Shumkonia mesophila: one gene and its partner. The protein of the gene in region 1 interacts with the protein of each later gene in a pairwise test. Links are inferred from orthologs where the notes say so. Each region holds a gene or a part of one and is shown on either strand. Other genes may lie near its edges.

Evidence for each region.
Region 2: the proteins of def (region 1) and ODR01_RS00910 interact in binary tests that used the Escherichia coli proteins (3 or more experiments, as listed by UniProt). The link is inferred for Shumkonia mesophila from one-to-one orthologs.

Annotation. Positions count from the first base shown.
Region 1 is NZ_JAOTID010000016.1:70,624-84,892, forward strand. Bases 11,425-14,269 are described here. They hold def (peptide deformylase), read right to left. Parts: upstream 13,198-14,269; coding sequence 12,652-13,197; downstream 11,425-12,651. Other genes in these bases: ODR01_RS21260 (hypothetical protein), read right to left, coding at 11,425-12,518; ODR01_RS21270 (DUF4139 domain-containing protein), read right to left, coding at 13,279-14,269. Outside these bases: ODR01_RS21195 (pyrimidine 5'-nucleotidase), read left to right, coding at 1-712; dapD (2,3,4,5-tetrahydropyridine-2,6-dicarboxylate N-succinyltransferase), read left to right, coding at 809-1,651; dapE (succinyl-diaminopimelate desuccinylase), read left to right, coding at 1,661-2,830; ODR01_RS21210 (hypothetical protein), read left to right, coding at 2,818-3,384; tRNA pseudouridine(38-40) synthase TruA, read right to left, coding at 3,388-4,125; fmt (methionyl-tRNA formyltransferase), read right to left, coding at 4,148-5,077; ODR01_RS21225 (GntR family transcriptional regulator), read right to left, coding at 5,169-5,948; ODR01_RS21230 (SAF domain-containing protein), read left to right, coding at 6,144-6,431; ODR01_RS21235 (UxaA family hydrolase), read left to right, coding at 6,434-7,600; ODR01_RS21240 (tripartite tricarboxylate transporter substrate binding protein), read left to right, coding at 7,703-8,668; ODR01_RS21245 (tripartite tricarboxylate transporter permease), read left to right, coding at 8,759-10,264; ODR01_RS21250 (tripartite tricarboxylate transporter TctB family protein), read left to right, coding at 10,261-10,728; ODR01_RS21255 (hypothetical protein), read right to left, coding at 10,811-11,017; more of ODR01_RS21260, read right to left, coding at 11,232-11,424. UniProt on the Escherichia coli protein: Removes the formyl group from the N-terminal Met of newly synthesized proteins. Requires at least a dipeptide for an efficient rate of reaction. N-terminal L-methionine is a prerequisite for activity but the enzyme has broad specificity at other positions.
Region 2 is NZ_JAOTID010000001.1:198,792-213,114, reverse strand. Bases 334-3,232 are described here. They hold ODR01_RS00910 (aspartate-semialdehyde dehydrogenase), read left to right. Parts: upstream 334-1,219; coding sequence 1,220-2,245; downstream 2,246-3,232. Other genes in these bases: ODR01_RS00900 (CaiB/BaiF CoA transferase family protein), read right to left, coding at 3,200-3,232; ODR01_RS00905 (AAA family ATPase), read right to left, coding at 2,414-2,932; ODR01_RS00915 (hypothetical protein), read left to right, coding at 955-1,086; leuB (3-isopropylmalate dehydrogenase), read left to right, coding at 334-752. Outside these bases: more of leuB, read left to right, coding at 1-333; more of ODR01_RS00900, read right to left, coding at 3,233-4,405; sucC (ADP-forming succinate--CoA ligase subunit beta), read left to right, coding at 4,746-5,945; sucD (succinate--CoA ligase subunit alpha), read left to right, coding at 5,945-6,820; ODR01_RS00885 (ABC transporter ATP-binding protein), read left to right, coding at 7,627-8,739; ODR01_RS00880 (ABC transporter ATP-binding protein), read left to right, coding at 8,732-9,808; ODR01_RS00875 (carbohydrate ABC transporter permease), read left to right, coding at 9,821-10,693; ODR01_RS00870 (carbohydrate ABC transporter permease), read left to right, coding at 10,690-11,493; ODR01_RS00865 (DUF2160 domain-containing protein), read left to right, coding at 11,507-11,785; ODR01_RS00860 (ABC transporter substrate-binding protein), read left to right, coding at 11,977-13,638; ODR01_RS00855 (acyltransferase family protein), read left to right, coding at 13,705-14,323.

The DNA of each region.
Region 1 (14,269 bases):
GCCTCTCGATTTTCCGGCTTCTCCTTCCACGGGTGTCTCTGTCGGCGACGGCGGCGCCTGGATCTTCGATCTCGACAACACCCTCTATCCGGCGGTGGACAGCCTATTCGTGCACGTCAGCCAGCGCATCCGGGACTACATCGGGCGCTTCCTCGACCTCGATCCCGAGGCGGCCTTCCAACTCCAGAGGGACTACTTCGTGCGCTATGGGACGTCGTTGCGCGGCATGATGATCGAACACGCCATGGACCCCGTCCCCTTTCTGGCCTACGTCCATGACGTCGATCTCGCCATGATCGCCCCCAACCCCCGACTGGATGCCGCCCTGGAGCGCCTGGGCGGACGCAAGCTGATCTTCACCAACGCGTCTTCGGACCATGCCGAGCGCGTGCTGGAACGACTGGGCGTCGCCCGCCGCTTCGACGCCATCTTCGACATCGCCGACGGCGACTTCGTACCGAAGCCGGAGCCGGCGCCCTACGCCACCCTGGTCCGCCGGTACGTGCCGAAGCCCGCCGCTGCCGTCATGGTCGACGACATCGCCCGCAACCTGGCGCCGGCGGCGGCGCTCGGCATGACGACGGTGTGGCTGCGCAACGACACCGACTGGGGCCGCACCGGCGCCGCCGACGGCCACGTGCACCATGTGGCGGACGACCTCATCGCGTGGCTGGAAGACGCGGCGGCGGGGCCCTTCCGCCGATCCGCCTGACCCGTCGACCTTCGCTGGCCGTTGTTGACAGACGCCGGCCACTTGCCCATGTTCGGGGGCCGACCGTTCCCTTGTTCAGACCATTGTTGGACACCCATGACAATCAGCACCCTGCAGCCCATCATCGACGCCGCCTGGGAGGCGCGCGAATCCATCACCCTGACGACCGAAGGCGAGGTCCGCGACGCCGTCGAGGCCGCCCTCGACCTTCTGGATTCGGGCAAGGCCCGCGTCGCCGAGAAACGGGACGGCGCCTGGCAGGTCAACCAGTGGCTGAAAAAGGCGGTGCTGCTGTCGTTCCGCCTGAACGACATGGCCGTCATCCCCGGCGGCCCCGGCAAGGCGCAGTGGTTCGACAAGGTCGCCTCGAAGTTCGACGGCTGGGACGCGGCACGTTTCCGCGCCGCCGGCTTCCGCGCCGTGCCCCACTGCGTGGTGCGGCGCTCGGCCTACATCGCGCCGGGCGCCGTGCTGATGCCGAGCTTCGTCAACCTCGGCGCCTATGTCGATTCGGGCACCATGGTCGACACCTGGGCCACCGTGGGGTCGTGCGCCCAGATCGGCAAGAACTGTCACATCTCGGGCGGCGCCGGCATCGGCGGCGTGCTGGAGCCGTTGCAGGCCGGCCCGGTCATCATCGAGGACAACTGTTTCATCGGCGCCCGCTCCGAGGTCGCCGAGGGGGTGGTCCTGGGCGAGGGATCGGTGCTCTCCATGGGCGTCTATCTCGGCGCCTCGACCCGCATCGTCGATCGCGCCACCGGCGAGGTCCACATGGGCCGCGTGCCCCCCTATTCGGTGGTGGTTTCGGGCACCATGCCGGGCAAGCCGCTGCCCGACGGTTCGCCGGGACCGGGGCTTTATTGCGCCGTCATCGTCAAGAAAGTCGACGAGAGAACCCGTTCCAAGACCTCGATCAACGAACTGCTCAGGGAATAGCCGCCAACCGTGGCCGCCCGCCTCGACCCCGTCGATCTCACCCGCGCCCTGGTGCGCTGTCCCAGCGTGACGCCAAGCGACGCCGGCGCGCTGGCGGTGCTGGAGGGCGCCCTGGTCCCGCTCGGGTTCACCTGTCACAGGCTCAAGTTCTCGCAGGCCGGCACGCCCGACGTCGACAACCTCTATGCCCGCCTCGGCACCGGGCGGCCCCACTTCTGTTTCGCCGGGCACACCGACGTGGTGCCGCCGGGCGATGTCGGCGCCTGGTCGGCCGGGCCCTTTGCCGGCGAGGTGATCGACGGCCGGCTGATCGGCCGCGGCACGGTGGACATGAAGGGCGCCATCGGCGCCTTCGTGGCCGCCGCCGCGGCCTTCCTGGAGGGTCGCCGGGACGGCTTCAAGGGCTCGATCAGCCTGCTTATCACCGGCGACGAGGAAGGCCCGGCGATCAACGGCACGGTCAAGGTCCTGGAGTGGATGAAGGCCAAGGGCGAGATACCCGACCACTGCCTGGTCGGCGAGCCGACCAACCGCGAGGCGCTGGGCGAAACGGTCAAGATCGGCCGGCGCGGCAGCCTCAACGCCTTGTTGACGGTGTACGGCACGCAGGGGCACACCGCCTATCCACAGCACGCCGACAACCCCATCCGCCGCCTCATGCGGATGTTGACCGCCATCGCCGATCGGCCGCTCGACGAAGGAACCGCCCATTTCGAGCCGTCGCGCGCCGAGGTCACCTCGATCGACGTCGGCAACCCGACCACCAACCTGATTCCCGGCAAGGTGACGGCGCGCTTCAATGTGCGCTTCAACGACCGGCACTCGGGCGAGTCGCTGAAGGCCTGGATCGGCCAGCGCTGCGCCGAGGTAGGCGGGCGGTTCGACCTGGCCTGCGAGGTATCGGGCGAATCCTTCCTGTGCCCGCCCGGCCCGTGGACGGACCGCCTGGCGACGGCGATTCGCGGGGCGACCGGGCGGACGCCGGCGCTGGACACCGGCGGCGGCACTTCCGACGCCCGCTTCATCAGGAACCTCTGCCCGGTGGCCGAGTTCGGCCTTTCGAGCGCCACGGGGCACAAGGTGGACGAGGCGGTGACGGTGGCCGATCTCGTCAGCCTGACCGAGGTTTACCGCCGCCTGCTCGCCGGCTACTTCGCGGACCCGCCGTGCCCAGCGTGAACGAAATCCTGCGGGCCCTGTACGGCGCGTACCGTCTGGCCCGCTTCGATGCCGGCGGCTTGGCCTACTTCGACGCCACGCCCGGCGGCTTCTGGAAATCCTTCTTCGCCGCCGTCATCGTGCTGCCGCTTTACCTGCTGCTGCTGGCGGTCCGCCTGCAAGGCGATCTTCCCGAGGGGACGCCGGCCCGCTTCCTGGCCATCGAGCTGATCGCCTACGTCATCGGCTGGGTCATCTATCCCCTGGTCATGGCCACGGTGGCCCGCCTGATCGACCGCGAACGGCACTACGTCCGCTACATCGTCGCCTACAATTGGGCCTCGGTGTGGCAGAACGTCCTTTACCTGCCGGTCGCCATCCTTTCGGTGGCCGGCCTGCTGGCGGGCGGCGCGGCGGGTTTCATCGCGCTGGCCGCCCTCGTGGCCGTTCTCGTCTACGCCTGGTTCGTGGCGCGCATCGCGCTCGCCCTTCCGGGGCTCCATGCCGTGCCCCTGGTGGCCCTCGACGTCGTGCTCGGCCTCCTGCTCAACGGCTTCGCCGACAGCCTGCTCTAGGAATCAGTAGAAGACCTCGGTCAGGTAAAGGCCGCAGGCCGGCGCCGTCGGCCCCGCCGCCGCGCGGTCGCGCGCGGCGAGGATACGCGCAACGTCGCCGGCGCTCCATTTTCCCTCGCCCACCCGCTTCAGCGTCCCCACCATGTTGCGCACCTGATGGTGCAGGAACGAGCGCGCCCGGGCCGTCACCCGGATCTCGTCGCCGTCGCGGGCCACCTCGATGGCGGAAAGCGTCTTCACCGGCGAATTGGCCTGGCATTCGGCGGCGCGGAACGAGCTGAAGTCGTGGCGGCCGATCAGCCCCTGGGCCGCCTCGTGCATGGCTTGCGCATCCAGCGGCACCGGCACCCACCAGGCGCGGCCGCGATCGAGCGCCAAAGGCGCTCGCCGGTTGGCGATGCGATAGAGATAGGCCCGGCCGACGGCCGAAAAGCGGGCGTGGAAATCGTCGGCGACCCGCTCGGCGGTCCGCACCGCCACCGCCGCCGGCCGCAGATGGAAGTTGATGGCGTCGCGCACGGTGTCGGGGCCGGCCTCGCGGACGAGATCGAAATGCACCACCTGGCCCAGGGCATGGACGCCGGCATCGGTACGCCCGGCGGCGAACGTGGTGATCCGCTCGCCACAAAAGCGCAGGATCGCCTCCTCGATGACCTGCTGGACGGCGAGCCCGTTCTCCTGGCGCTGCCAGCCGACGAAGTCGGCGCCGTCGTATTCGACGATGAGCCGGTAACGGGGCATGGGCGGCGGTCCCCTTAAGGCCCTAGGCCAGCCGCGAACCGGCGGGCACGGCGAAGCCACGCAGGAAGGCGGCGGCGTCGGTCGGCGCCTTGCCTTCGCGCTGCACCCGCTCCAGGCGGAGCGCGCCCTCGCCGCAGGCCACCGTGAGGGCCTCGTCCACCACCGTTCCCGGCGCCTGGCCACGCCCGGGCAGCGCGCGCGCCGCCAGCACCTTGAGACGGCTGCCGGCGGCTTCGCACCAGGCGCCCGGCGACGGCTGGAAGGCCCGTACGCGGCGCTCCAGATCGACGGCCGGCAGCCGCCAATCGAGCCGGCTTTCCCCGCGCTCCAGCTTGGCGGCGTAGGTCGCCCCCTCGGCCGGCTGGGGCTTGGGCGCGATCCGCCCCTCGACCAGCCCGGTCAGCGCCTCGACGGCCAGGCGGGCGCCGACCTCGGCCAAGGCGTCGTGCAGCGTTCCGGCGGTGGTGTCGGGCGTGATCGGCACGCGTTCCATCAGCAGGATGGGGCCGGTGTCGAGACCCTCGTCCATGCGCATCAGGGTGACGCCGGTTTCGCTGTCGCCGGCCAGGATGGCCCGCTGGATGGGGGCGGCGCCCCGCCAGCGGGGCAGCAGCGAGGCGTGGACGTTGAGGCAGCCGAGCCTGGGCGCCTCGACCACCCGTTTCGGCAGGATCAGGCCGTAGGCAGCGGTCACGGCGGCATCGGCGCCCAGCGCCACGAAGGCGTCCTGCTCGGCCTCGCTTTTCCTGAGGCTGAGCGGCGTGCGCACGGCCAGGCCGCGCGCGGCGGAGAAGGCGTGAACCGGGGCCGGCCGCTCCTGATGGCCGCGGCCGGCCGGGCGGGGCGGCTGGGCGTAGACGCAGGCGATGTCGTGGCCGGCCTCCATCAGCGCGGCCAGAACCGGCACTGCGAAATCGGGACTGCCCATGAAGATGAGACGAAGACGCGACATGGATCGGGGCTCGCCAGTTGCCATCGCAGGCTTCCTGTAAGCACAGCCGGCGGGCGCTTGGCAAGGGCCAGCGCACGCCACCGGCGGCCGGTCAGTCGATGACGCAGATGTAGCGATGCTCGGTGGTCAGGCAGCGGCTGACCCGCCATTCCACCGGCTTGCGGTCGATGCTCATGGCCAGGCGGGCGATTTCCTGCAACGGCTGGCCGGGCTGGATGCCCAACAACTCGGCCTCGCGCTCGGTGGCGGCGACGGCCCGCAGGTACTCCTCGGCCTGGTAGATGGTGACCCCGTAGCGTTCCTCGTAAAGCTCGTAGAGGGTGTTGGGCAGGCCGTCCCGCGACATCTTGGCCAGGCCGCTGAACTTCTTGGCCGACAGCGAAATCCGCTCGACGATGGTCGGCCGGCCGCCGAGGTCGCGGATGCGATCGATCTGGATCACCTGGTTGCCGGATTTGAGATCCAGCCTTTCCTCCTCCTCCCGCGTGGCGCGCCGGGTCGTGCACGACAGCACCCGGCTGCTCGGCAGCTGGCGCGAGCCGTCCTTGCCGATGAGGTGGAAGAAGTGGAACAGCGCGCGGTGCGGATTGTGGGTGGCGACGAAGGTTCCCCGCCCCTGTTGGCGCACCAACAGATTCTGCGCCGTCAGTTCGTCGAGCGCCTTGCGCACGGTGCCCTGGCTGACCCCGTAGCGGGCGGCCAGCTCGAATTCGCTGGGCAGCTTGTCGCCGGGCCGCCAGTCGCCGGCGATGAGCTGCTGGATGATCGAATCCTTGATCTGCTTGTAAAGGGGCCGGAAATCGACGTCGCCGCCCGGCCGGGGCGCGTCCCCGGCCCGATTTGCCGCCCCGTTCGCAACGCTTTCTGCCATTCCAACCTCTCCCCGGGGAGCCAGCAGCCTCGCCCGTGCATTCCGCTCCCGGAAACAACCTTATGTTCTATGGTCTTATATAAGATATATCCTTTGGCATTGACAGGGGCACGTCAAGCTCAATAGTTTTGGCTCTCGTCATTCAGTTTTGGTTCTCGTCATTCGCATGTATCATGCAAGCCAAGGGAGGACACCGTGGCAGCTCCAGATTTCCTGGTTCATGACTCCGCCGATACCGTCGGCGTGGTCGTCGTGGAGGGTGTCACCGCCGGTCAGCAGTTGACCGGTTGGGTGATGGACACCGACAAGACCATCAAGATTAAGGCCCTCAACCCCATTCCGTTGGGACACAAGGTGGCGCTCGCCGTCATCAAGAAGGGCGACACCGTCATCAAGTACAACAACGACATCGGCAAGGCCGTGGCCAACATCGACAAGGGCGGGCACGTCCACGTTCACAACACCAAGACGAAGAGGTGGTAACCATGAAGAAACCAACTTTCTGGGGATACCGCCGCGAGAATGGCCGGGTCGGCGTCCGCAACCATGTCGTGATCCTGCCGCTGGACGACCTGTCGAACGCCGCCTGCGAGGCGGTCGCCAACAACATCAAGGGCACCATGGCCCTGCCGCACCATTACGGCCGGCTGCAGTTCGGTGAAGACCTCGAACTGCATTTCCGCACCATGATCGGCACCGGCGCCAATCCGAACGTCGCCGCCTGCATCGTCATCGGCATCGAGCCGCTGTGGACGCAGCGCATCGTCGACGGCGTCAGGAAGACCGGCAAGCCGTGCGAAGGCTTCGCCATCGAGAAGAACGGCGACATCGCCACCATCGCCGCCGCCTCGCGCAAGGCCAAGGAATACGTGCAGTGGGCCAGCGAGCTGACCCGCGCCGAATGCCCCGTCAAGGACCTGTGGGTTTCGGTCAAGTGCGGCGAATCCGACACCACCTCGGGGCTGGCCTCGTGCCCGACGGTCGGCAACCTGATCGACAAGATGGACGCCTGGGGCGCCACCACCTGCTTCGGCGAAACCTCGGAGATCACCGGGGCCGAGCAGGTTTGCGCCACCCGCGGCAAGACCCCCGCGATCGGCAAGAAGTTCCTCAAGACCTGGAACGACTACAACGACTTCATCCTGTCCGTGAAGACGGACGACCTTTCCGACTCGCAGCCGACCAAGGGCAACATCGAAGGCGGACTCACCACCATCGAGGAAAAGGCTTTCGGCAACCTCCAGAAGATCGGCAAGAAGGCCAAGTACATCGAGGTTCTGCAGCCGGGCGAAGCCCCGACGAAGGGCCCCGGCCTCTACTTCATGGACACTTCCTCGGCCGCCGCCGAGTGCGTGACCCTGCAGGCCGCCGCCGGCTACGTCGTGCACCTGTTCCCGACGGGACAGGGCAACATCATCGGCAATCCGATCGAGCCGGTGATCAAGCTCAGCGCCAACCCGCGCACCGTACGCACCATGAGCGAGCACATCGACGTCGACGTTTCCGGCATCCTGCGCCGCGAAATGAACCTCGATCAGGCCGGCGACAAGCTGATCGACATGACCATACGAACCGCCAACGGCCGCCTGACGGCGGCCGAGGCCCTTGGCCATCGCGAATTCGTCATGACCAAGCTGTACCGCAGCGCCTAAAAAAAGCAGAATGGACGGGCCGCTTCTCGCAAGAGGGCGGCCCGAACCACATAGGGCACTCGCGTTAAGTACGACAGGGATGTGCACAATCAGGAGAAGACCATGAAAACATATGGCAAGATCGCGTTGACGACGGCGGCCGCGGCGGTCGCTCTGACGTTAGGACTGGCGGGCACCGCCTTGGCGGAATTCCCCGACAAGCCCATCAACTACATCATTCCCTTCAAGCCGGGCGGCGAATCCGACGTCACGGCCCGCTTCCAGCAGCCCTACTTCAAGAAGTTGTTCAACCAGGATCTGGTGATTTCCTACAAGGACGGCGGTGGCGGCGCGGTGGCCTGGGCGCAGCTCAATACGATGGCCGGCGACGGCTATTCGGTCATGGGCACCAACCTGCCGCACATCGTGCTGCAGCCGGCCCAGAAGGACGTCGGCTACACCACCGACGAGATGACCAACGTCCACATGTTCCATTTCTCGCCCGACGCCATCGTGGTGAAGGACGATAGCGAATTCAAAACGGTCAAGGATCTGATCGCCTTCGCCAAAGCCAACCCCGGCAAGGTGACCTTCTCGGGATCGGCCAAGGGTTCCGCCAACCACTTGGCCCAGGTCACCTTCGATCGCCTGGCCGGCATCAAGACCGCCTATGTCGCCTTCGCCGGCACCGCGCCATCCACCACCGCCCTTCTCGGCGGCCAGGTCACGGCCTCGTGGGGCTACACGACGGTTCCCTCGCAGTACCCCGGCACCCGCATGCTGGCGGTCGCCATGGAGAAGCGGCACCCCAACTTCCCCAACGTGCCGACCTTCAAGGAACTGGGCTTTGACATGGTCAGCGGCGCCTATCGCGGCATTGGGGTCCCCAAGTCGACGCCCGAGAACCTGCGCGTGAAACTGGGCCAGATGTTCCAGAAGATCAACGACGACCCGGCCTTCATCAAGCAGATGGAAGACGCCGGCTTCGCCATGGTCAATGCCCCTTATGGGCCCGAACTGACCAAGTTCATGACCAAAACGAAGGCCGATATCCTGCAGTCGTCCAAGGAAGCCGGACTCATCAAGTAGCAATCCCCGCGGCGGACGATATTCGGGCGCTCCGGTCGATTCCGATCGGGGCGCCCCTATAAAACGGGAGGAAACCCGTGGAGAGTGTTTATGAGTGGATTTGAATTCATCCTGGCTGCCCTGACTCCCTACCACATCGCCATCGCGCTGGCGGGAGTGGTTGCGGGCACCGTCGTTGGCGCCCTGCCGGGCCTGACCGCGACAATGGCCATCGCGGTTCTCATTCCCATCACCTTTTCGATGGAACCGGCCTCGGCGCTGATTCTGATGGGCGCCGTCTACACCGGCGCCATCTACGGCGGGGCCTATTCCGCCATCCTGCTGAAGACACCGGGGACGCCTTCGGCCATCGCCACCACGTTCGACGGCTATCCTATGGCCCGCAGGGGGGATGGCGATCTGGCGGTGACGCTGGCCTGCACGTCCTCCGTGTTCGGCGGTCTGGTCGGCGCCACCGTGCTGCTCCTCCTCGCCCCGCCACTCGCCGAGATCGCGCTGGCTTTCGGGCCGGTCGAATACTTCTGGTTGGCCATTTTTGGCCTGACGCTGATTTCGGCGCTCTCCGAAGGACACCTGCTGAAGGGCTTGATCGGCGGCTGCTTCGGGATGCTGCTCACCACCATCGGCGTCGCCGAGGTCAGCGCCGACATTCGCTATACCTTCGGCTCCCAGACCCTGATCGGCGGCATCGAGCCGGTGGCCGCGCTGATCGGCCTTTACTGCATTCCCGTGATGATCGATCTGGTCGCCGCCCCGGGGCGTCACCTGAAGGTCTCTGCCGAGAGCCGCGGGTTCCGGCTGCGCGAGGCGCTGACCCTGTCATGGCGCCACAAGTTCAATCTGGTCCGCAGTTCAGTCATCGGCACCCTGGTCGGCATCCTGCCCGGCGCCGGCGGCTCCATCGCCAGCCTGGTCGCCTATTCCGAGGCCCGCCGCGCCTCCAAGCGCACCGAGCATTTTGGTACCGGTGAGCCCGAGGGCGTGATGGCCAGCGAATCGTCCAACAACGCCACCGTCGGCGGCGGTTTCATTCCCACCCTGGTGCTGGGCATCCCGGGAACGCCGCCCGACGCCGTCATCCTCGGCGCCCTGCTCGTGCAGGGCATCCGCACCGGTCCCAAGCTGTTCGTCGGCGAAGAGAGTTCGATCGTCTACATCTTCATCGCCGGCCTGTTCATCGCCACGATGCTGATGTTTCCGACCGGCCTGCTGATCGGCCGCTACGCCTTTCGGTTTATCGTCACCGTTCCCAAGGCCCTGCTGGTGCCAACCGTCGCCTTCATGACGATCATCGGCACCTATGCCATCCGCAACAGCATGTCCGATGTCGTCATCATGATCGGGCTCGGCGTTGTCGGCTGGGTTCTGGATCGTTACGGCTTCAAGCCGTCACCCATCGTGCTGGGACTCATCCTGAGCCGCATCGCCGAACAGGGCTTCGTGCAGGGATGGATCATCGGAACCGCCCGGGGCAACGTGGTGGCCGAGTTTTTCGCACGGCCCATTTCGTTGGGCATCATCGCGTTCATCGGCGTTTCGCTGTTCTACCCGATGATTGCCAAACGCTGGAGAATTAGCACGGAGATGAAAAAATGACGGCCAAGCCTGAACGCGACACCCCAGGCATCATCCTGGCCGCCGTCTTCATCGTGATCGGCGGCATCTTCCTCGCCGAATCGCGGAACCTGATGGATGCCGATTCCTATGTCTTCCCGTCGGCCATCTGCGCCGTGATGATCCTTCTCTCGACGATCTTTATCATCAAGAACCTCGTGCGCCCCCAGCCGGACGTCGACGCCTCCATCGTACCGGGTTCGACGTTCCGGCGTGCCGGGCTGGTCGCCATGATGCTGGCCAGCGCCCTCGTCATGCCCTACGTCGGGTTCGTGCTGGGGGGATTGGGCGTCTTCGCCGCGCTGACCGTGCTGGCCATGTTCGAGCCGTGGAACCCAAAACGCGCGCTCCTCTACGCGCTGATCGGCGCCGCCATCGTCAGCGTGTTCTACATCGTGTTCGCGAAGGTGTTTTTGGTGCCGTTGCCGGAAATGCCGTTCCTCTGATCGTCGTCGGGCCGACGACTCCGGCCATTCCGCCACCCGAGGTCCCATTCATGCGGGCCCCGGGTGGCAGAAGGTTACCGGCCTACTTCTTGTACCAGGGGCAGTTCTCGGCAGACGCCTTCGCGCCGTCGAATTCGCCCTTGGAGTTGGCGTACTGCGTGTAGACGACCGAGCCGTCGGGCGCGCACCACGGATTGAGGAACGTCCCCGCCTTGCGGGTCTCCCCCGAACTGGCACAACCGGCAACCAAAACAGCCGCCAACGCGGCAACGACGAAACCCAGTTTCATCTTTTACCCCCTTCTCAAAACAACGAAAAAATCGGCCGTGCCCTTCTAGGTATGGGGACGGCCGCGCTGCGGCAAGGGGGCATCGTCAAAACCCCGGTGCCGAAAGTTCGTCTTCGGCGGGCAGATTCGGCCCGGATTGTGGCAAAACGATGAGAAAGCGCCGGTCCCGCAAGGGTTCGGCCGACGCCGCCGGGGCGCCGGCCGGCCATCCCTTTCAGCCGAGCAGGTTGCCCTGGTTGTCGAAGGCGAAAGGCTTGGCCTCGCCCAGGACGGCGAACGAGCCCGGTTTCGCCTTGATCTCGTCGAGATAGGTCTCGGACATCTGGATCTTGTGCAGCTTCTTGGTGTTCTTGATGCGCACGATGCGCAGCTTCTCAAGCTCGAGCCCGACGCAGGTCTGGATGGCCACGGCAATGGCCTGCCTGTCCGAGTTGACCACCATCGGCATGCGCGCCCCTTCGAGGTTGCGCGCCGTGATGCCGTTGGTATAGGTCGAGCCCAGGTCCATCTTGTTGAAGACCCGAAGCGTGATCAGGTCGGCCACGCCCATGCCGGCGACGTTGCCATGCGATTCTTCGGAAATGTCGCGGATGATGATGCGCTTGAGCGGCAGCGCCACGAAGCCGGGAAGGCCCGAGGAGGCCCGCCCGGTGACCGTCGGGTCCATGCCCTGGCCGCTGATGTTCTTGCCGATCTCGTCGACGATCAGAACGTCGATGGACGACATCAGGAGCTTGCCCATGATGTCCTTGGCCTGGATCAGCAACTCCTTCTCGCGGGCCACCATCTTCTCCGGCGGGATGGCCTCGATGACCGCCAGGCCGTCATAGGCGTTTTCCACCAGGCCCAGCGCGAAGACCACCGGCAGCACCTTCATCTGCGCGGCCGCCGCCTTGGGAATGATGTCGGCGAAGCGGGTAAACCCCAGGGAATGGAACATCGTGGCGCCGTGGTGTTTGCCCAGGCCGATGACCATCATCTTGCACAGGCCGCTTTCGTAATCGCCCTTGTAGTTGGAATGGGGCTTGATCTTGTTGAGGATGACGATGCCATCGGCGCCATGGGCGTACTTGTCGCAGTAAAGGGGAACGCCCTCCACCGACGTGGTCTCGACCACCTCCATGCTGGCCAGGATCGGCGCGCCGACGCTGGCCTCGGTGATGCCGTAGCCTTCGAGCAGGCTCTTCTGGCCGTCCGCCGTGCCGCCGCCGTGGCTGCCCATGGCCGGCACCAGGAACGGCTCGGCCCCCCAGGCCTTGAGTTGGTCGACGACGGTCTTCAGAATCTCGACGGCGTGCGGAATGCCGCGGCTGCCCGCCGTGATGGCGATGCGCTTGCCCTTCACGTCGGGGCGCTTCGGCAGCGCCGCCAGGGTGCGCTCGACGGCCTGCCTGACGTCGGCGATCGCCTCCTTGGGAAAGCGCTGCTCGACGGGAAGCATGCGCGGCAACGGATAGTTTTCGCCGGCCGGCAGCGAAAGTTCGACCTTGTCCAGTTTCACGGTGGCATGGCTCCATGCGCAAGAGTGCGGCGCAGCCCTTGCCGGCGCGCCAGGTTCCGGGGGGAGCGGCATCTTAGCGGATTCGCCGGAAATCTTCGAGAAATTGCGGGCGGGCGAGAGAAAAAATTATGGCTCAGCCGACCGCGGCGCCGTTCAGTTTCTTGCTCTTGACCAGCTTGCGCAGGATCATGCCGCGCTTGAGCGCCGAGATGCGGTCGACGAACAGCACCCCGTCGAGGTGATCGATCTCGTGCTGGATGCAGGTGCCGAGCAGGCCGTCGGCCTCGATCTCCCGCTCCTCTCCCGTCTCGTCGAGATAGCGCACCCGCACGCGGGCCGGACGGATGACCTCGGCGTAATGCTCGGGCAGGGACAGGCAGCCCTCTTCGCGGGCCTCGTCGTCATCGGACACCCAGACGATCTCGGGATTGGCCATGCATAACGGCGCCAGCGATCGGCCCTCGCCGTCGTCGTCCTCCTCGCCATGCGGCGCGGCGACGACGATGACCCTTTTCAACACCCCCACCTGGGGCGCGGCCAAGCCGATGCCGTCGGCAGCCTTCATGGTTTCAAGCATGTCGTCCATCAGCCGGCGCACCGCGCCGTCGACGGCGGGCACCGGCCGGCACTTCGCCTTCAGGCGGGGGTCGGGGGCGATGAGGATGGGCAGGACAGCCATGGGACTCCACGTTCGACAGGCTCGCGATACGCCGAGCACATATGGCCGATTCCCGCCGCCGTCAAGTCGCGGGATTGCCCCCTAGCGCGGGCGCTGCACGCGCGCCCGGTAACTCAGCATCGCCTTGCCGCCGGCCGGAACGGCAACGGTCCAGGTGGCCTCGCTGCCCGAGAAGGCCTCGTGGGCCTGGCTTTCGCTCAGGATTTTGGCCGCGCCGGGAAAGCGCTCGGCGAGCCGCACCGTTACCGGCTCGGACTTGGCGTTGGTCAGCGCGATCTGCTGCTCCGTCTCGAAGGCGCGCTCGGGCAGGCCGTCGGTGGTGAAGGCCGTCTGCCGGTATTGGATGCCGATATCGACCGCCTCGCCCAGGTTGAGCGCCACCTCTTCGTCGGCCGCCGTATGGGCGATCGACTGTTCGCCGGTGAACTGCATGCGTCCCTGGGAGTCGCGCTGGTAAACCCGCACCAGCCCGGCCGGCAGCGGCTGGCCGAGGCCGGACTTGGCGGCGTTCGCGAATTTCACATAGATGGCGGGCCGATAGGTTGTCGGCACGGCGCCTCCGCGCTCGGGCGTCTCGCCGATCCAGCGCTGGCGGACATACTGGCGGGTAACCGGCACCGTCGGCGCCGACAGCAGGGCCACCTGCTTGGTCTGGTTGTTGGCGAGCGTCGCCTTGCGCGGCAGCGCATAAAGATGGACGTCGCCCACCGCCTCCCGGCGCATGGCGTCCTCGGCCGGGGCGGCGGCCGCCATGGCGGCGCCCTTGAAGGCGGCCAACGGGCGTTCGCCCTCGCGGCGCACGGTCCCGGCGAGCAACTGCACGTCGGCATCGGCGAAAGCGACGCCGGTCTCGTTCACCAGCGACGCCCAGGCGCCGAGAGCCAGCGTTTTGCCGGCGGCGTCGAGTTCGGCGGCGTAGTCGGCCCGCCAGCGCAACCCCTCGGTCAGGTAGGTGAGCTCGAGCGGCGCCTCGGCGGCGGCGGCGCTTTCCGCCTCGATCAGCAGCGTCGGCTGCGCCCTCAGGCCGGCCGGCACCGAATCGAAAACCAAACGGCCGGGGACGGTGATTTCG
Region 2 (14,323 bases), on another replicon or contig:
CCTTGAAGCTCGACGTCATCAAGGGCCTCGACATCATGATCGTGCGCGAGCTCACCGGCGGCGTCTACTTCGGCGAGCCGCGCGGCATCGAGACGCTGCCCGACGGCACCCGGCGCGGCGTCAACACCCAGGTCTACACCACGCCCGAGATCCAGCGCGTGGCGCGCGTCGCCTTCGAACTGGCCCGCAAGCGCGCCAACCGCCTGGTCTCGGCCGAGAAGGCCAACGTCATGGAAAGCGGCCTTCTGTGGCGCGAAGAGGTGCAGAAGCTGCACGACGCCGAATTCCCGGACGTCCAGCTCACCCACATGTACGCCGACAACTGCGCCATGCAGCTGGTGCGCAATCCCAAGCAGTTCGACGTCATCGTCACCGACAACCTGTTCGGCGACGTGCTGTCCGACGAGGCCTCGATGGCGACCGGGTCCTTGGGCATGCTGCCCTCGGCCTCGCTCGGCGCCGCCGACGCCAAGGGCCGCCGGCGCGCCATGTACGAGCCGGTGCACGGCAGTGCGCCCGACATCGCCGGCAAGGGCATCGCCAATCCGCTGGCCACCCTGCTGTCGTTCGCCATGATGCTGCGCTATTCCTTCGACATGGCGGAAGACGCCAACCTTATCGAGCAGGCGGTGAAGAACGTGCTCAACGGCGGCCTTCGCACCGCCGACATCATGCAGAAGGGCAAGGCCCGCGTGTCGACGACGGTGATGGGCGAATCGATCGTCAAGGAACTGGACAAGCTGGCCGCCTGACCTAATTTCGGGGACACCATTAATTTCGGGGACACCATACTAAATTCGGACGCCTTCGCCTCTTGCGTGGTTTCTGCCCGAATTTAGTATGGTGTCCCCGAAATTCCGGCACGCCGCGAAATTTACCGGCCGCCACGCAGCTTGCCCTTGCATTTGCCCGGGCTTCTGGATAATGCTGGCGGCCGACGGAGTTCGAAAGACGATGATGGATCGTTCGTTCACAGGGTTCGCTCACAAGGCAATCGGCGCCGGCATGGCCCCGAAGGCTGCGTTCGCGCGCATTTCCGTCACCGGCACGACCACCACCACCACTAAAGCGAAAACCGTGGGGTAGCGCGGGCCGGACGCATTCTTACGAATGACCGAAAAAGGCCCGCAGGATGTCCCTGGCGGGCCTTTTCGTTGAGGGCCATATGCAACAGCAAGACGCGGCCGCGAGGGGTCGCTCCAATCGGGAGAAAACAACAATGGGCTACAGAGTTGCCGTCATGGGCGCCACGGGTAACGTCGGGCGCGAAATTCTTGCCATCCTGGACGAACGGAACTTCCCGGCCGACGAGGTCGTCGCCCTGGCGTCCGAGCGCTCGGTCGGCAAGGAGGTGTCCTTCGGCGAGAAGAAGATCCTGAAGGTTCAGGACCTCGCCAAGTTCGACTTCAAGGGCATCGACATCGTGCTGTCCTCGCCGGGCGCCAAGGTGTCGGCCGCCCATTCGCCGCGGGCCGCCGCCGCCGGCGCCGTGGTGGTCGACAACACGTCGTACTTCCGCATGGAGCCGGACATTCCGCTGGTGGTGCCGGAAGTCAACCCGGAGGCCATCGCCGGCTACAAGAAGCGCGGCATCATTGCCAACCCCAACTGCTCGACCATCCAGATGGTGGTGGCGCTGAAGCCGTTGCACGACATCGCCAAGATCAAGCGCGTCGTGGTGGCCACCTACCAGTCCACGTCGGGGGCCGGCAAGGAAGCCATGGACGAGCTGTTCAACCAGACCAAGGGCATCTACGCCAACGAGCCGGCCAGCCGGCACCAGAAGAAGTTCACCAAGCAGATCGCCTTCAACGCCATTCCCCATATCGACATGTTCATGGACGACGGGTCGACCAAGGAAGAATGGAAGATGGTGGTCGAGACCAAGAAAATCCTCGACGCCGGTATCGAGGTGTTCGCCACCTGCGTGCGCATCCCCACCTTCATCGGTCACGGCGAGGCGGTGCACGTGGAGTTCGAGAAGCCGATCACCGACGAGCAGGCGCGTGCCGCCCTGCGCAAGGCGCCCGGCGTCGTGGTGATCGACAAGCGGGCCAACGAGGGCTACGCGACCCCGGTCGAATGCGCCGGCGAGGATGCGACCTTCGTCAGCCGCATCCGCAAGGACCCGACGGTGAAGAACGGCATCGGCTTCTGGTGCGTGTCGGACAACCTGCGCAAGGGCGCCGCGCTCAACACCGTGCAGATCGCCGAGGAACTGATCAAGACCTACCTCAAGAAGTAGATGCCAGGGCGGCAACGGCCGCCCAAGATTTCCGGACGTAAATGCAGCCTCGCCGGGCGGTTCCGACCGCCCGGCTTTTTTTGTTCGGGCAGGAAGCCATGAGGATGCGGTCCAGTCGGCGTCACAACGTTCCTTCCCCTTGTGGCGGGGCCTTCCGAGGCGAACAGTCTACTGCTGTCGGAAGATGCCCCCCTGCACCCGGATTGCCGCCACGCACTCCGCGACGCTCAGCCTCGCGGTGTCCAGTCGCAAGGGCGCGCGGTCCCATGGGTGGTAGTCGCGGTCGATCACTGCGGACCAGTCGGGCAGCCTGAGGCCGGTAATGTCGGGCACCCGGCCCTCGACCCGGCGGCGGTGTTCCGTCGCGTCGGAGCAGACGATTTCGACCTCCAGCACGACGGCACCGGCCCGCCGGCCGAGGTCGCGCCACGCGTCGCGGGTGATCATCCAGGGGTTCACGCAGTCGGCCACAACGGTGCGGCCGAGGCGCAAGTTGTCGTGCGCTACAGCATGGGCGGCCCGGTATCCTGCGTCGTCAAGCGAGCCGGAGAGGGCGCCACTGTCGCGCATCGCCTGCTCGATGGTGTCAATGCGCAGCCAGACTGCGCCTAGTTCCCCGGCCAGTTGGAAGGCGACCGTCGATTTGCCGGTTCCGGGAAGCCCGGAGAAGACTATGAGTACCGCCATCGGGGACCACCGCTGCCGCATCGGAAAGGAGCATCGAGTGAACTCCGTTCGCGGGCGTGGCACAAGTGGCCGGGTGGCACCGACGTTATCACCCGCATCCCAAAGCCACATCGAAGAGTTGCTGCCTTGGGCCTGTCCCTCCGCCGCCAACTTCAGGGCTGTGGCCTGAAAACGAGGGAGGGGGACGTTGCGGCACCCCAAATGCAACGGGCCGGCCGCTGGGAGGCGGCCGGCCCGAGGACGTAATGCTTAGGCGTCGGTCAAGCGTCAGATGACGCCCTTGTCCTTCAGCGCCTTCACCTCGTCGGCGGCAACGCCGAGCTCGCCCAGGATTTCGGCGTTGTGCTCGCCGAGCTTGGGGGCGGGGCGGAAGAACTCGCCCGGGGTGCCCGACAGGCGGGCGGTGATGTTGTGCATGGGCAGCGTGCCCAGTTCCTCGTCCGGGACCTCGACGATGATCTCGCGGTCCTTGACGTAGGGATGGTCGATGAGGTCGGCGATGTCGCAGATGGGGCCCACCGTGATGCCGGCCTTGTCGAAGAAGTCGAGGATGTATTCGCGATCGTGCTTGCCCATGAAGGCGCTGACGATCTCGTCCAGTTCATCGACGTTCTTCAGGCGGTCGGAGTTGGTCTTGAAGCGGGCGTCCTCGATCAGCGCTTCCTGGCCGATCGACTTGGCGAACTGCTCCCACATGCCCTGGGTCGAGGCGGAAAGGGCCACCCACTTGCCGTCCTTGGCCTGGTAGGCGTTGCGCGGCGCGGCCATGGTGAAGCGGCTGCCCAGGCGCTTCGGGACCTTGCCGGTGACCTTGTAGTTGGCCGGCAGCGGGCCCTGGATGGAGAACAGCGGATCGAACAGCGGCAGGTCGATGACCTGGCCCTTGCCGCCGTTGACCTCGACCTCGCGGATGGCGGCCAGGATCGCCGAGGCGCCGGTCAGGCCGGCGATCATGTCGGCCATGGCGAACGCCGGCAGCACCGGCGGCCGGTCCTCGAAGCCGTTGGAGGCGGCGAAACCGCTCATCGCCTCGATCAGGGTGCCGAAGCCGGGCTTGTGCTTGTACATGCCGTCCTGGCCCCAGCCGGAAATGCGCACGATGACCAGCTTGGGGTTGATCTTGTGCAGTTCGGCCGGCGCCATGCCCATCTTTTCCAGGGTGCCGGGGCGGAAGTTCTCGACCAGGCCGTCGGCGGTGGCGACCAGCTTGGAGAACAGTTCCTTGGCCTTCTCTTCGCGCAGGTTCAGCGTCAGGCTGCGCTTGTTGCGCGAATAGACCTTCCAGTGGGTGGAGACGCCCTGGGTCTTCCATCCGCGCAGGTCGTCGCCCTTGTCGGGGGTTTCGATCTTGATGACGTCGGCGCCGAAATCGGCGAGCAGGACGGTGAGTTCGTTGCCCGCCACCACGCGGGTCATGTCGAGAATGCGAAGGCCCTTCAGGGGGCCTTTGGCGTCGGGCTTGAAATTCCTCATTGTAGTCCTCCCGATTGGCGGAGAATTGTTTGGCTGTCCCTGGGGATATGGGAAGTGTCACTCGTTACCGCCGGTATGGCGGCGAGTCAATTCCGGCCGGCGGGCGTTCCCCAAAGCACGAGAGATTTTTCACCATGTGGCGACGCGGCGGCGGATGGAGCCTCCACATCGTGAAATCGCTGTTGAAGGGGAGGGGGAGTCCGCCTAACGTGCTTTGGGAAACGCATGGTCCCAGGGCCATGTGGCCGCCGGGACGGCAGGTTTCCTTTTCCATTTCGAAGGGCGGCAGGGACGGTCCCTCCCCGCCCGACAGCGGTTTCCAACAAGCTCGGGTAGATCAATGAATATTCACGAGTATCAGGCGAAGCAGCTGCTTGCCAAGTTCGGCGTGACGGTGCCGCGCGGCGGCGTTGCCTACACGGCCGAGGAGGCCGAGGGCGTCGCCAAAACCCTTGGCGGGCCGGTGTGGGTCGTCAAGTCGCAGATCCACGCGGGCGGCCGCGGCAAGGGCAAGTTCAAGGAAGAGAAGGCGGGCAAGGCGGGCGGCGTGCGCGTCGTCAAGTCGATCGAGGACGTGAAGGCCAACGCCGGCCAGATGCTGGGCTCGACCCTGGTCACGCACCAGAGCGGTCCGGCCGGTAAGGAGGTCAAGCGGGTCTATATCGAAGAGGGCTGCAACATCGCCCGCGAATGCTACCTCAGCATGCTGATCGATCGCGCCAAGTCCTGCGTCACCATCATGGCCTCGACCGAAGGCGGCATGGACATCGAAACGGTGGCCGCCAAGACGCCCGAGAAGATCGTCAAGGTCTCGGTCGATCCGGCCACCGGCATCCAGCCGTTCCACTGCCGCAAGGTGGCCTTCGGGCTCAAACTCGAAGGGGCGCAGGTCGGCGCCGCCGTCAAGTTCCTGATGGGCATGTACAATGCCTTCCTCAGCCTCGACGCCAGCCTGGTCGAGATCAATCCGCTGGTGGTCACCGGCGAGGGCGCGGTCATCGCGCTCGATGCCAAGATGAACTTCGACGACAACGGCCTGTTCCGCCACAAGGACGTGCAGGAACTGCGCGACGAGTCCGAGGAGGATCCGGCGGAGCGCGAGGCGGCCAAGCACTCGCTCAACTACATCACGCTCGACGGTTCCATCGGCTGCATGGTGAACGGGGCCGGCTTGGCCATGGCCACCATGGACATCATCAAGGTGCACGGCGGTTCGCCGGCCAACTTCCTCGATGTCGGCGGCGGCGCCACCAAGGAGCGTGTCACCGCGGCCTTCAAGCTGATCCTGTCCGACCCCAAGGTCGAGGGCATCCTGGTCAACATCTTCGGCGGCATCATGCGTTGCGACGTGATCGCCGAAGGCGTGGTGGCCGCGGCCCGCGAGGTCAGCCTCAACGTTCCGCTGGTGGTCCGCCTCGAGGGCACCAACGTCGAGGCCGGCAAGCAGATCCTGGCCAAGTCCGGGCTGCCGATCATTTCGGCGGACGACCTGGGCGATGCCGCCGCGAAGATTGTCAAAGCGGTGAAGGAGGCCGCCTGATGTCCGTACTCGTCAACTCAAAGACCAAGCTTCTCGTCCAGGGCATCACCGGCGGCGAGGGCACCTTCCACACCGAGCAGGCGATCGCCTACGGCACCAAGGTCGTCGGCGGCGTCACCCCGGGCAAGGGCGGCCAGAAACACCTCGACGTGCCGGTGTTCAACACCGTCGCCGAGGCGGTCGCCACCACCGGCGCCAATGCCACCGTGATCTACGTGCCGCCGCCATTCGCGGCGGACGCCATCCTGGAGGCGGTCGACGCCGAGCTGCCGCTGGTGGTGTGCATCACCGAGGGCATTCCGGTGCTCGACATGGTGCGCGTCAAGCGGGCCATGCGCGGGACCAAAACCCGGCTCATCGGCCCCAACTGCCCCGGCATCATCACGCCCGGCGAATGCAAGATCGGCATCATGCCCGGCCACATCCACCGCAAGGGCAAGATCGGCATCATGTCGCGTTCGGGCACGCTGACCTACGAGGCGGTGGCGCAGACGACGGCGGCCGGTTTCGGCCAGACCACCTGCATCGGCCTGGGCGGCGATCCGGTCAACGGCACCAACTTCATCGACTGCTTCGAGATGTTCCTGGCCGACCCCGAGACCGAGGCGATCATCATGATCGGCGAGATCGGCGGTTCCGCCGAGGAGGACGCGGCCGACTTCCTCAAGAAGTCGAAGGTGAAGAAGCCGACGGTCGGCTTCATCGCCGGCGTCACCGCCCCTCCCGGCCGTCGCATGGGCCATGCCGGCGCCATCATCTCGGGCGGCAAGGGCACGGCGGGCGACAAGATCGAGGCGATGAAGAGCGCCAACATCGCGGTCGCCGAAACGCCGGCCTCCATCGGCAGCACCATGGTGAAGCTTCTCAAGAAGTAGTCCGTACCTCTTCGCGGACGTCCAGTCGACAGGGCGCGGCCTCAGGGCCGCGCCCTGTTCGTTTGAGCCTCCGTCCCGCGAATCGAGCGGCGAAACGGCCGCCCGGCTTTGGGGCCGATGCACCGAGTGCGCCCCGCCGTCTCGCCGTCAACCGGCGGCTTCGTCACACGGCGGACGATTCCCATCCGCCACTCCGTCGATGAAAACGGCACGAATCCGCGAGGAAGAGTCTCGTCGGTTGTGAATCGCCTTCACGGATTAATGTTCGAAAACGAAAAGCAATACGCCAATTCGAAAACCAAAGATTGACAAAATTTTCGGCTTTGAACAGTATCGATTTGCCCCTCCATACGCGGGCGGGCCAAGAAAAAGAGCGGCGCCGGCCATGACAACCGGGCGCTGTACACCGCGGAGGCTTGGAGGCGATCGTGACGGGGCACAACCTCGTAGAGATGGAGGCCGCTTGCCGCAGAACCGGTTTTTCGGCGGACCAACGGCCAATATCCGGACAAAATAAAGGCCTTTTGGCAACGCTGGCCGATGACGGCCGCTGCCCGGGGATTGGGTCCATCCGCGAGCGTGGGTTGCAGTGCCTTGCGCGCTGGGGACGGAACCCCGACGCCGCCGATGGCGGGGAGGTCGCCCCGTCCGGCGCGATGCGGTGGCGATTCGCTTTCGATCATCGATACGGATAGGGACGGGCGGGGCGGCGAACGGGTCGGCGGCGCGACCCGGTGCACGAAGCAAGAGGACGGCGATCAAGGCGCGAATAGAGTAGCGATCATACAAACATCGGTGATGGCACGATGAGGATCGGACTGGACCAGGTGACGTTGCGGGTGGGAACGGCGACCCACATCTATCCGACGACTGTCGATCTCGCGCCGGACTCCCTCAACATCCTGCTTGGCCCCACGCTTTCGGGAAAGACCACCCTGATGCGCCTGCTCTGCGGGCTCGACCGGCCGACGGCGGGGCGCGTGTGGGTCGACGACGCCGACGTCACCGGCGTTTCGGTCCGCCGGCGCGACGTCGCCATGGTCTACCAGCAGTTCATCAACTATCCGTCCTTCACGGTTTACGACAACATCGCCTCGCCCTTGCGCCGCGCCGGCGTTGCCAAGGCCGACATCGACCGGCGGGTCCGCCAGGTGGCCGAAATGCTGCGCATCGACGGCCTGCTGGCCCGGCTGCCCGCCGAGCTCAGCGGCGGCCAGCAGCAGCGCATCGCGCTGGCCCGCGCGCTGGTCAAGCGGGCCCGCCTGCTGCTGCTCGACGAGCCGCTGGTCAACCTCGACTACAAGTTGCGCGAGGAACTGCGCCAGGAACTGCGGGCCATCTTCGAGATGCGCCAGTCCTGCGTCGTCTACGCCACCACCGAGCCGCTGGAGGCGCTGATGCTGGGCGGCAATACCCTGGTGGTCGACGGCGGCCGGGTGCTGCAGGCGGGGCCGACCATCGACGTCTACAACCGCCCGGCCAGCGAACGGGTGGGCGCCGTGTTCAGCGATCCGCCCATGAACATGATCGAGGGCAAGGTGGAAGGCGGCGCCGCGCTGCTGGGGGCCGGCCTTCGGGTACCCCTGGCCGGCCATCTGGCGGGGCTTGCCGACGGCGTCTATCGCTGGGGGGTGCGCACCAACCACCTGGCGCTGTCCCGGCGCCACGTCGCCGACATCGAAATCGAAGGCGTGGTGGAACTGGGCGAGATCAGCGGCTCGGAAACCTTCGTCCACGTCGCCCACAACGGCGTTTCCTGGGTGGCCCAGGAGGAGGGCGTGCAGCGGTTCGGCATCAACGACGCCATCCGCGTCTACGTCAATCCCGGCGCCTTCTTCGTATTCGACCGCGCGGGGGCGCTGGTGGCGGCGCCGTCGGGCGGCGCTCCCAGGCTGCTGGGGGAGGTGGCCCATGGCTGAAATTCATCTCGACGGGGTGGCCCATTCCTACCTGCCCAATCCCCGCGACGAGGCGGACTGGGCCTTGAAGCCAATGGATCACGTCTGGCAGGACGGCGACGCCTATGCCCTGCTCGGCCCCTCGGGATGCGGCAAGACGACCCTGCTCAACGTCATCTCCGGGCTGATCAGCCCGAGCCACGGGCGGGTGCTCTTCAACGGCCACGACGTGACGACCACCAAGACCGAGCACCGCAACATCGCCCAGGTGTTCCAGTTCCCGGTCATCTACGACACCATGACGGTCTTCGACAACCTGGCCTTCCCGCTGCGCAACCGCGGCATCGACGAGACGACGGTCAAGGTCAGGGTCCACGAGGTGGCCGAGATGCTGGACCTCGTCGTCCACCTCGGCAAGCGGGCCATCGGGCTGCCGGCCGACGCCAAGCAGAAGATCTCGCTGGGCCGCGGACTGGTGCGCTCCGACGTCGCCGCCATCCTGTTCGACGAGCCGCTGACCGTCATCGATCCCCATCTCAAATGGCAGCTTCGGCGCAAGCTCAAGGAGATCCACGAGCGCTATCGGCTGACCCTCATCTACGTCACCCACGACCAGAACGAGGCACTGACCTTCGCCGACCGGGTGGTGGTGATGTACGAGGGCGGGGTGCTGCAGGTCGGCACGCCCCAGGAACTGTTCGAAACGCCGTCGCACCGCTTCGTCGGCTATTTCATCGGCAGCCCGGGCATGAACTTCCTGCCCTGCCGGCTGACCGCCACCGGCGCCGAGGTGGCGGGCCAGGCCATTCCGCTTTCCGATGCCGTGCTGACCCAGGCGGTGGGAGCCTCGGTGCTGGAGATCGGCGTGCGCCCCGAATCCATCCGCCTGGCCGACGGCGGCGCCGGGCTGGCCGTCCAGGTCGCCGACGTCGAGGATCTGGGCGCGCGCAAGATCGTCACCTGCCGGCTGGGCGAGCACGTGCTGAAGGTGAAGGTGTCGGCCGGCCAGACGGTTCCGGCCGAGCGGGCCACCATCCAATTCAACCCCCACCTGACCTGGCTTTACGCCGACGGTCGCCTGGTGCGCTAGAGGGAGCCGGCGATGGACAAATGGCAAAACAACCGGGCGTGGTTCATGGTCCTGCCGGTCTTCGTGGTGGTGGCGATCTCGGCCATCATCCCGCTGATGACGGTGGTCAACTATTCGGTCCAGGACATCTTCGGACCCGGCCAGAGCGTCTTCGTCGGCACCGAGTGGTTCAAGGAGGTACTGACCGACCGCCGCCTGCACGAGGCGCTGTGGCGTCAGTTCCTGTTCTCCGGGCTGGTGCTGCTGATCGAGATTCCGCTGGGCGTGCTGATCGGGCTGGCCATGCCCAAGAAGGGCTGGACGGCCTCGCTCACGCTGGTCCTGCTGGCCCTGCCGCTGCTCATCCCGTGGAACGTCATCGGCACCATCTGGATCATCTTCACGCGTCCCGACATCGGCCTGTTCGGCGCCGCCATCAACACGCTGGGCATCCGCTTCGACCATACCGCGGCGCCGCTGGACGCCTGGATCACGGTGATGCTGATGGAGGTGTGGCACTGGACGCCGCTGGTGGCGCTGCTCGCCTATGCCGGCTTGCGGGCGATCCCGGAAGCCTATTTCCAGGCGGCGCGCATCGACGGCGCCTCGGCGTGGGCGGTGTTCCGTTACATCCAGTTGCCCAAGATGCGCGGCGTCCTGACCATCGCCGTGCTGCTGCGTTTCATGGACAGCTTTTTGATCTATGCCGAGCCGTTCGTGCTGACCGGCGGCGGGCCCGGCAATTCCACGACGTTCCTGTCCATCCACCTGGTGAAGATCGCGGTCGGCCAGTTCGACCTCGGGCCGGCGGCCGCGTTCTCGATCATCTATTTCCTGATCGTGCTGCTGTTCAGCTGGCTGTTCTACCAGGCGCTGCTCAGGGTCGGCACCGGAGAAAAGCGATGAGAGTGCGCAAGAGAACCTTGGGCCTGGTCCTCTACCTCGTCCTGTTGCTGCTTCCGATCTACTGGATGCTCAACATGTCGCTCAGGACCAACGCCAACATCCTGGGCGAATTCGCCATCATCCCGACCGAACTGACGCTCGGCAACTACATCAAGATCTTCACCGACGAGGCCTGGTATTCGGGTTACATCAATTCGATCGTCTACGTCAGCATGAACACGGCGATCTCGCTTTTGACGGCGCTGCCCGCGGCCTACGCCTTCTCGCGCTACCGCTTCCTCGGCGACAAGCACATGTTCTTCTGGCTGCTGACCAACCGCATGGCGCCGCCGGCGGTGTTCCTGCTGCCGTTCTTCCAGCTCTATTCGACCTTCGGCCTGATCGACACCCACATCGCGGTGGCCATCTCGCACCTGCTGTTCAACGTGCCGCTGGCGGTGTGGATTCTGGAAGGCTTCATGTCGGGGGTGCCGCGCGAGATCGACGAGATGGCCTACATCGACGGCTACAGCTATCCGCGTTTCTTCCTTACCGTCTTCGTGCCCCTGATCCGCACCGGCATCGGGGTGACGGCCTTTTTCTGCTTCATGTTCTCGTGGGTCGAGCTGTTGTTCGCCCGCACGCTGACCACCACCAACGCCAAGCCGATCGCCGCGGTGATGACCCGCACGGTCAGCGCCAGCGGCCTGGACTGGGGCCTGTTGGCGGCGGCCGGGATTCTCACCATCGTGCCGGGCGCCTTGGTGATCTGGTTCGTGCGCAACTACATGGCCAAGGGCTTCGCCCTCGGCCGGGTGTGAGAGGAGACGGACCATGGCTCTTGCGTGGATGGCATGGACGCTCCCAACGGTGATCTTCTTTTGCACCATCGGCGTGATCCTGGCCGCCATGACGGTCTGGCAGGTGGTGGCGCCGAGCGCCGAGCGGCGCGGCTGGCTGCCCATCCCGACGACGCCGGGCGACCGCCTGTTCGTCGGCCTTCTGGGCAGCGCCTACATCCACTTGGCCTGGATTGGCCTCAGCGACGCCACGCTGTGGGGGGCCTTCGCGGTTTCGCTGGTCTGGCTGATCGGCATCCTCAGGTGGGGGTGACGGCAGAAAATTGAGGAGGGAGAGTTTCCCGCCGGCCGGTGTTTCGGCCTTCACCGCGGCGGCGGCAACCGGGCAACCGGAACGGCTTCAAGGCCGGTAGGAGGCGAAAGATGACGACGATGTCAAGGGAGAGGCTAAGACGAGCCCTGATGGGCGGGGCGGTCGGCGCCTCGTTCGTGCTTTCGGCCGGCATGGCCAGCGCGGACATGGCGGCGGCGCAGAAGTGGGTCGACAGCGAATTCCAGCCCTCGACCCTCACCAAGGACCAACAGATGAAGGAGATGGAGTGGTTCATCAAGGCGGCCGCGCCCTTCAAGGGGATGTCGATCAAGGTCGTCTCGGAAACCATTCCGACCCACGAATACGAATCGAAGACGCTGACCAAGGCGTTCGAGGAAATCACCGGCATCAAGGTGACGCACGACCTGATCCAGGAAGGCGACGTCATCGAGAAACTGCAGACGCAATGGCAGTCGGGCGAGAACATCTACGACGCCTATATCAACGACAGCGACCTCATCGGCACCCACATGCGCTACGGCTTCGTGGTGCCGCTTTCCGACTGGATGTCCGGCGAGGGCAAGGACGTGACGTTGCCGACGCTCGACATCGACGACTTCATCGGCAAGTCGTTCACCACCGGGCCGGACGGCAAGCTCTACCAGCTTCCCGACCAGCAGTTCGCCAACCTCTACTGGTTCCGCTACGACTGGTTCCAGCGCGCCGATCTCAAGAAGAAGTTCAAGGACAAGTACGGTTACGAGTTGGGTGTGCCGGTCAACTGGTCGGCCTACGAGGACATCGCCGAGTTCTTCAGCAACGATGTCAAGGAAATCGACGGCACCGTGGTTTACGGGCACAACGATTACGGCAAGAAAGCCCCCGACCTCGGCTGGCGGTTCACCGATGCCTGGCTCTCCATGGCCGGCGAAGGCGACAAGGGCGTTCCCAACGGCAAGCCGGTCGACGAATGGGGCATCCGCGTCGACGGCTGCACGCCGGTCGGCGCCTCGGTCAGCCGGGGCGGCGGCGCCAACAGTCCGGCCGCCAAGTACGCGCTGACGAAGTACATGGATTGGCTGCGCAAGTACGCCCCTCCGGGCGCGCTCGGCATGGACTTCTACCAATACCTGCCGTTCCTGGCCAAGGGTAACGTCGCCCAGCAGATCTTCTGGTACACCGCTTTCACCGCGACGATGGTGGAGCCGGGCCCGACGGTCAACGCCGACGGCACGCCCAAGTGGCGCATGGCCCCCTCGCCCCACGGTCCCTATTGGGAAGAGGGCATGAAGCTCGGCTATCAGGACGCCGGTTCGTGGACCCTGATGAAAAGCACGCCGGTCGACCGCCGCAAGGCGGCGTGGCTGTTCGCCCAGTTCACGGTGTCGAAGACCGTGGACGCCAAGAAGAGCCATGTCGGGCTGACCTTCGTGCGCGACAGCACGGTGAAACATGCGAGCTTCACCGAGCGTGCGCCCAAGCTGGGCGGCCTGGTCGAGTTCTACCGCAGCCCGGCCCGCGTCTCATGGACGCCGACCGGAACCAACGTGCCCGACTATCCGAAGCTGGCCCAGTTGTGGTGGCAGAACATCGGCGAGGCGGTGGCCGGCGAAGTGAGCGTCGATCGCGCCATGGACAACCTGGCCCGCGAGATGGACCGGGTGATGGAACGCATCGCCCGTTCCGGCGCCCAGAAGGAATGCGGCCCGAAGCTCAACGAAGAGAAGGACCCGGCCTACTGGTACGCCCAGCCCGGCGAGCCGAAGCCGAAGCTGGCCAACGAGAAGCCCAAGGGCGAGACGGTCGACTACGACAAGCTGATCCAGGCCTGGCGGGAAGGCCGCGTGAAGTAACCTCCCGTTGCTGAACGGGTGGGCCGGCGTTCGGCCCACCCGTCTTTTTTGGGGGAAACAAAACCGGTGTCTGGGGGGGAAGTCCGACGCATTCCGGCGATCGACGTGGCGCGATTCTATGGGATCGTGCTGGTCTATTACGGCCATGTCGTCGAGAGGATGATGTATCTCGGCAGCCCGGTCGCGGCCCATCACTACAAGTTCATTTATTCCTTTCACATGATCCTGTTCTTCCTGCTGGCCGGATTCATCGCCAAGGAGAGCGTGCAGGACCTCGGCCTCAAGGATTTCGTCAAATCGCGGCTGGCCTCGCGCTTCGCGCCGTTCGTCTTTTTCAATCTGCTGCTGGCCTTGCTCAGCCTGGGGGTGCCCCGCGACTTTCCGCCCATTCCGCTGGCCAGCCCCGGCGATTATCTGACCGCCACGGTCCAGACCCTGACTACGCTGCCCATCTTCGACATCCCGACATGGTTCCTGATGAGCCTGATCACGGTCGAGATCCTGCATTACGCCGTCTTCCGCTTTCTGCGCGCCTCCGACCTGCGCATCCTGGCCGCCGCCGCCGTTTTCTACCTCGCCGGCTATGCGCTGAACCGCGAGGTCCAGTTTTTCGACCCGGGCCGCTCGATGACCAACTACTGGTTCTTCAACGAGGCGCCCGTCGTCTACGCCTTCTATCTGTTGG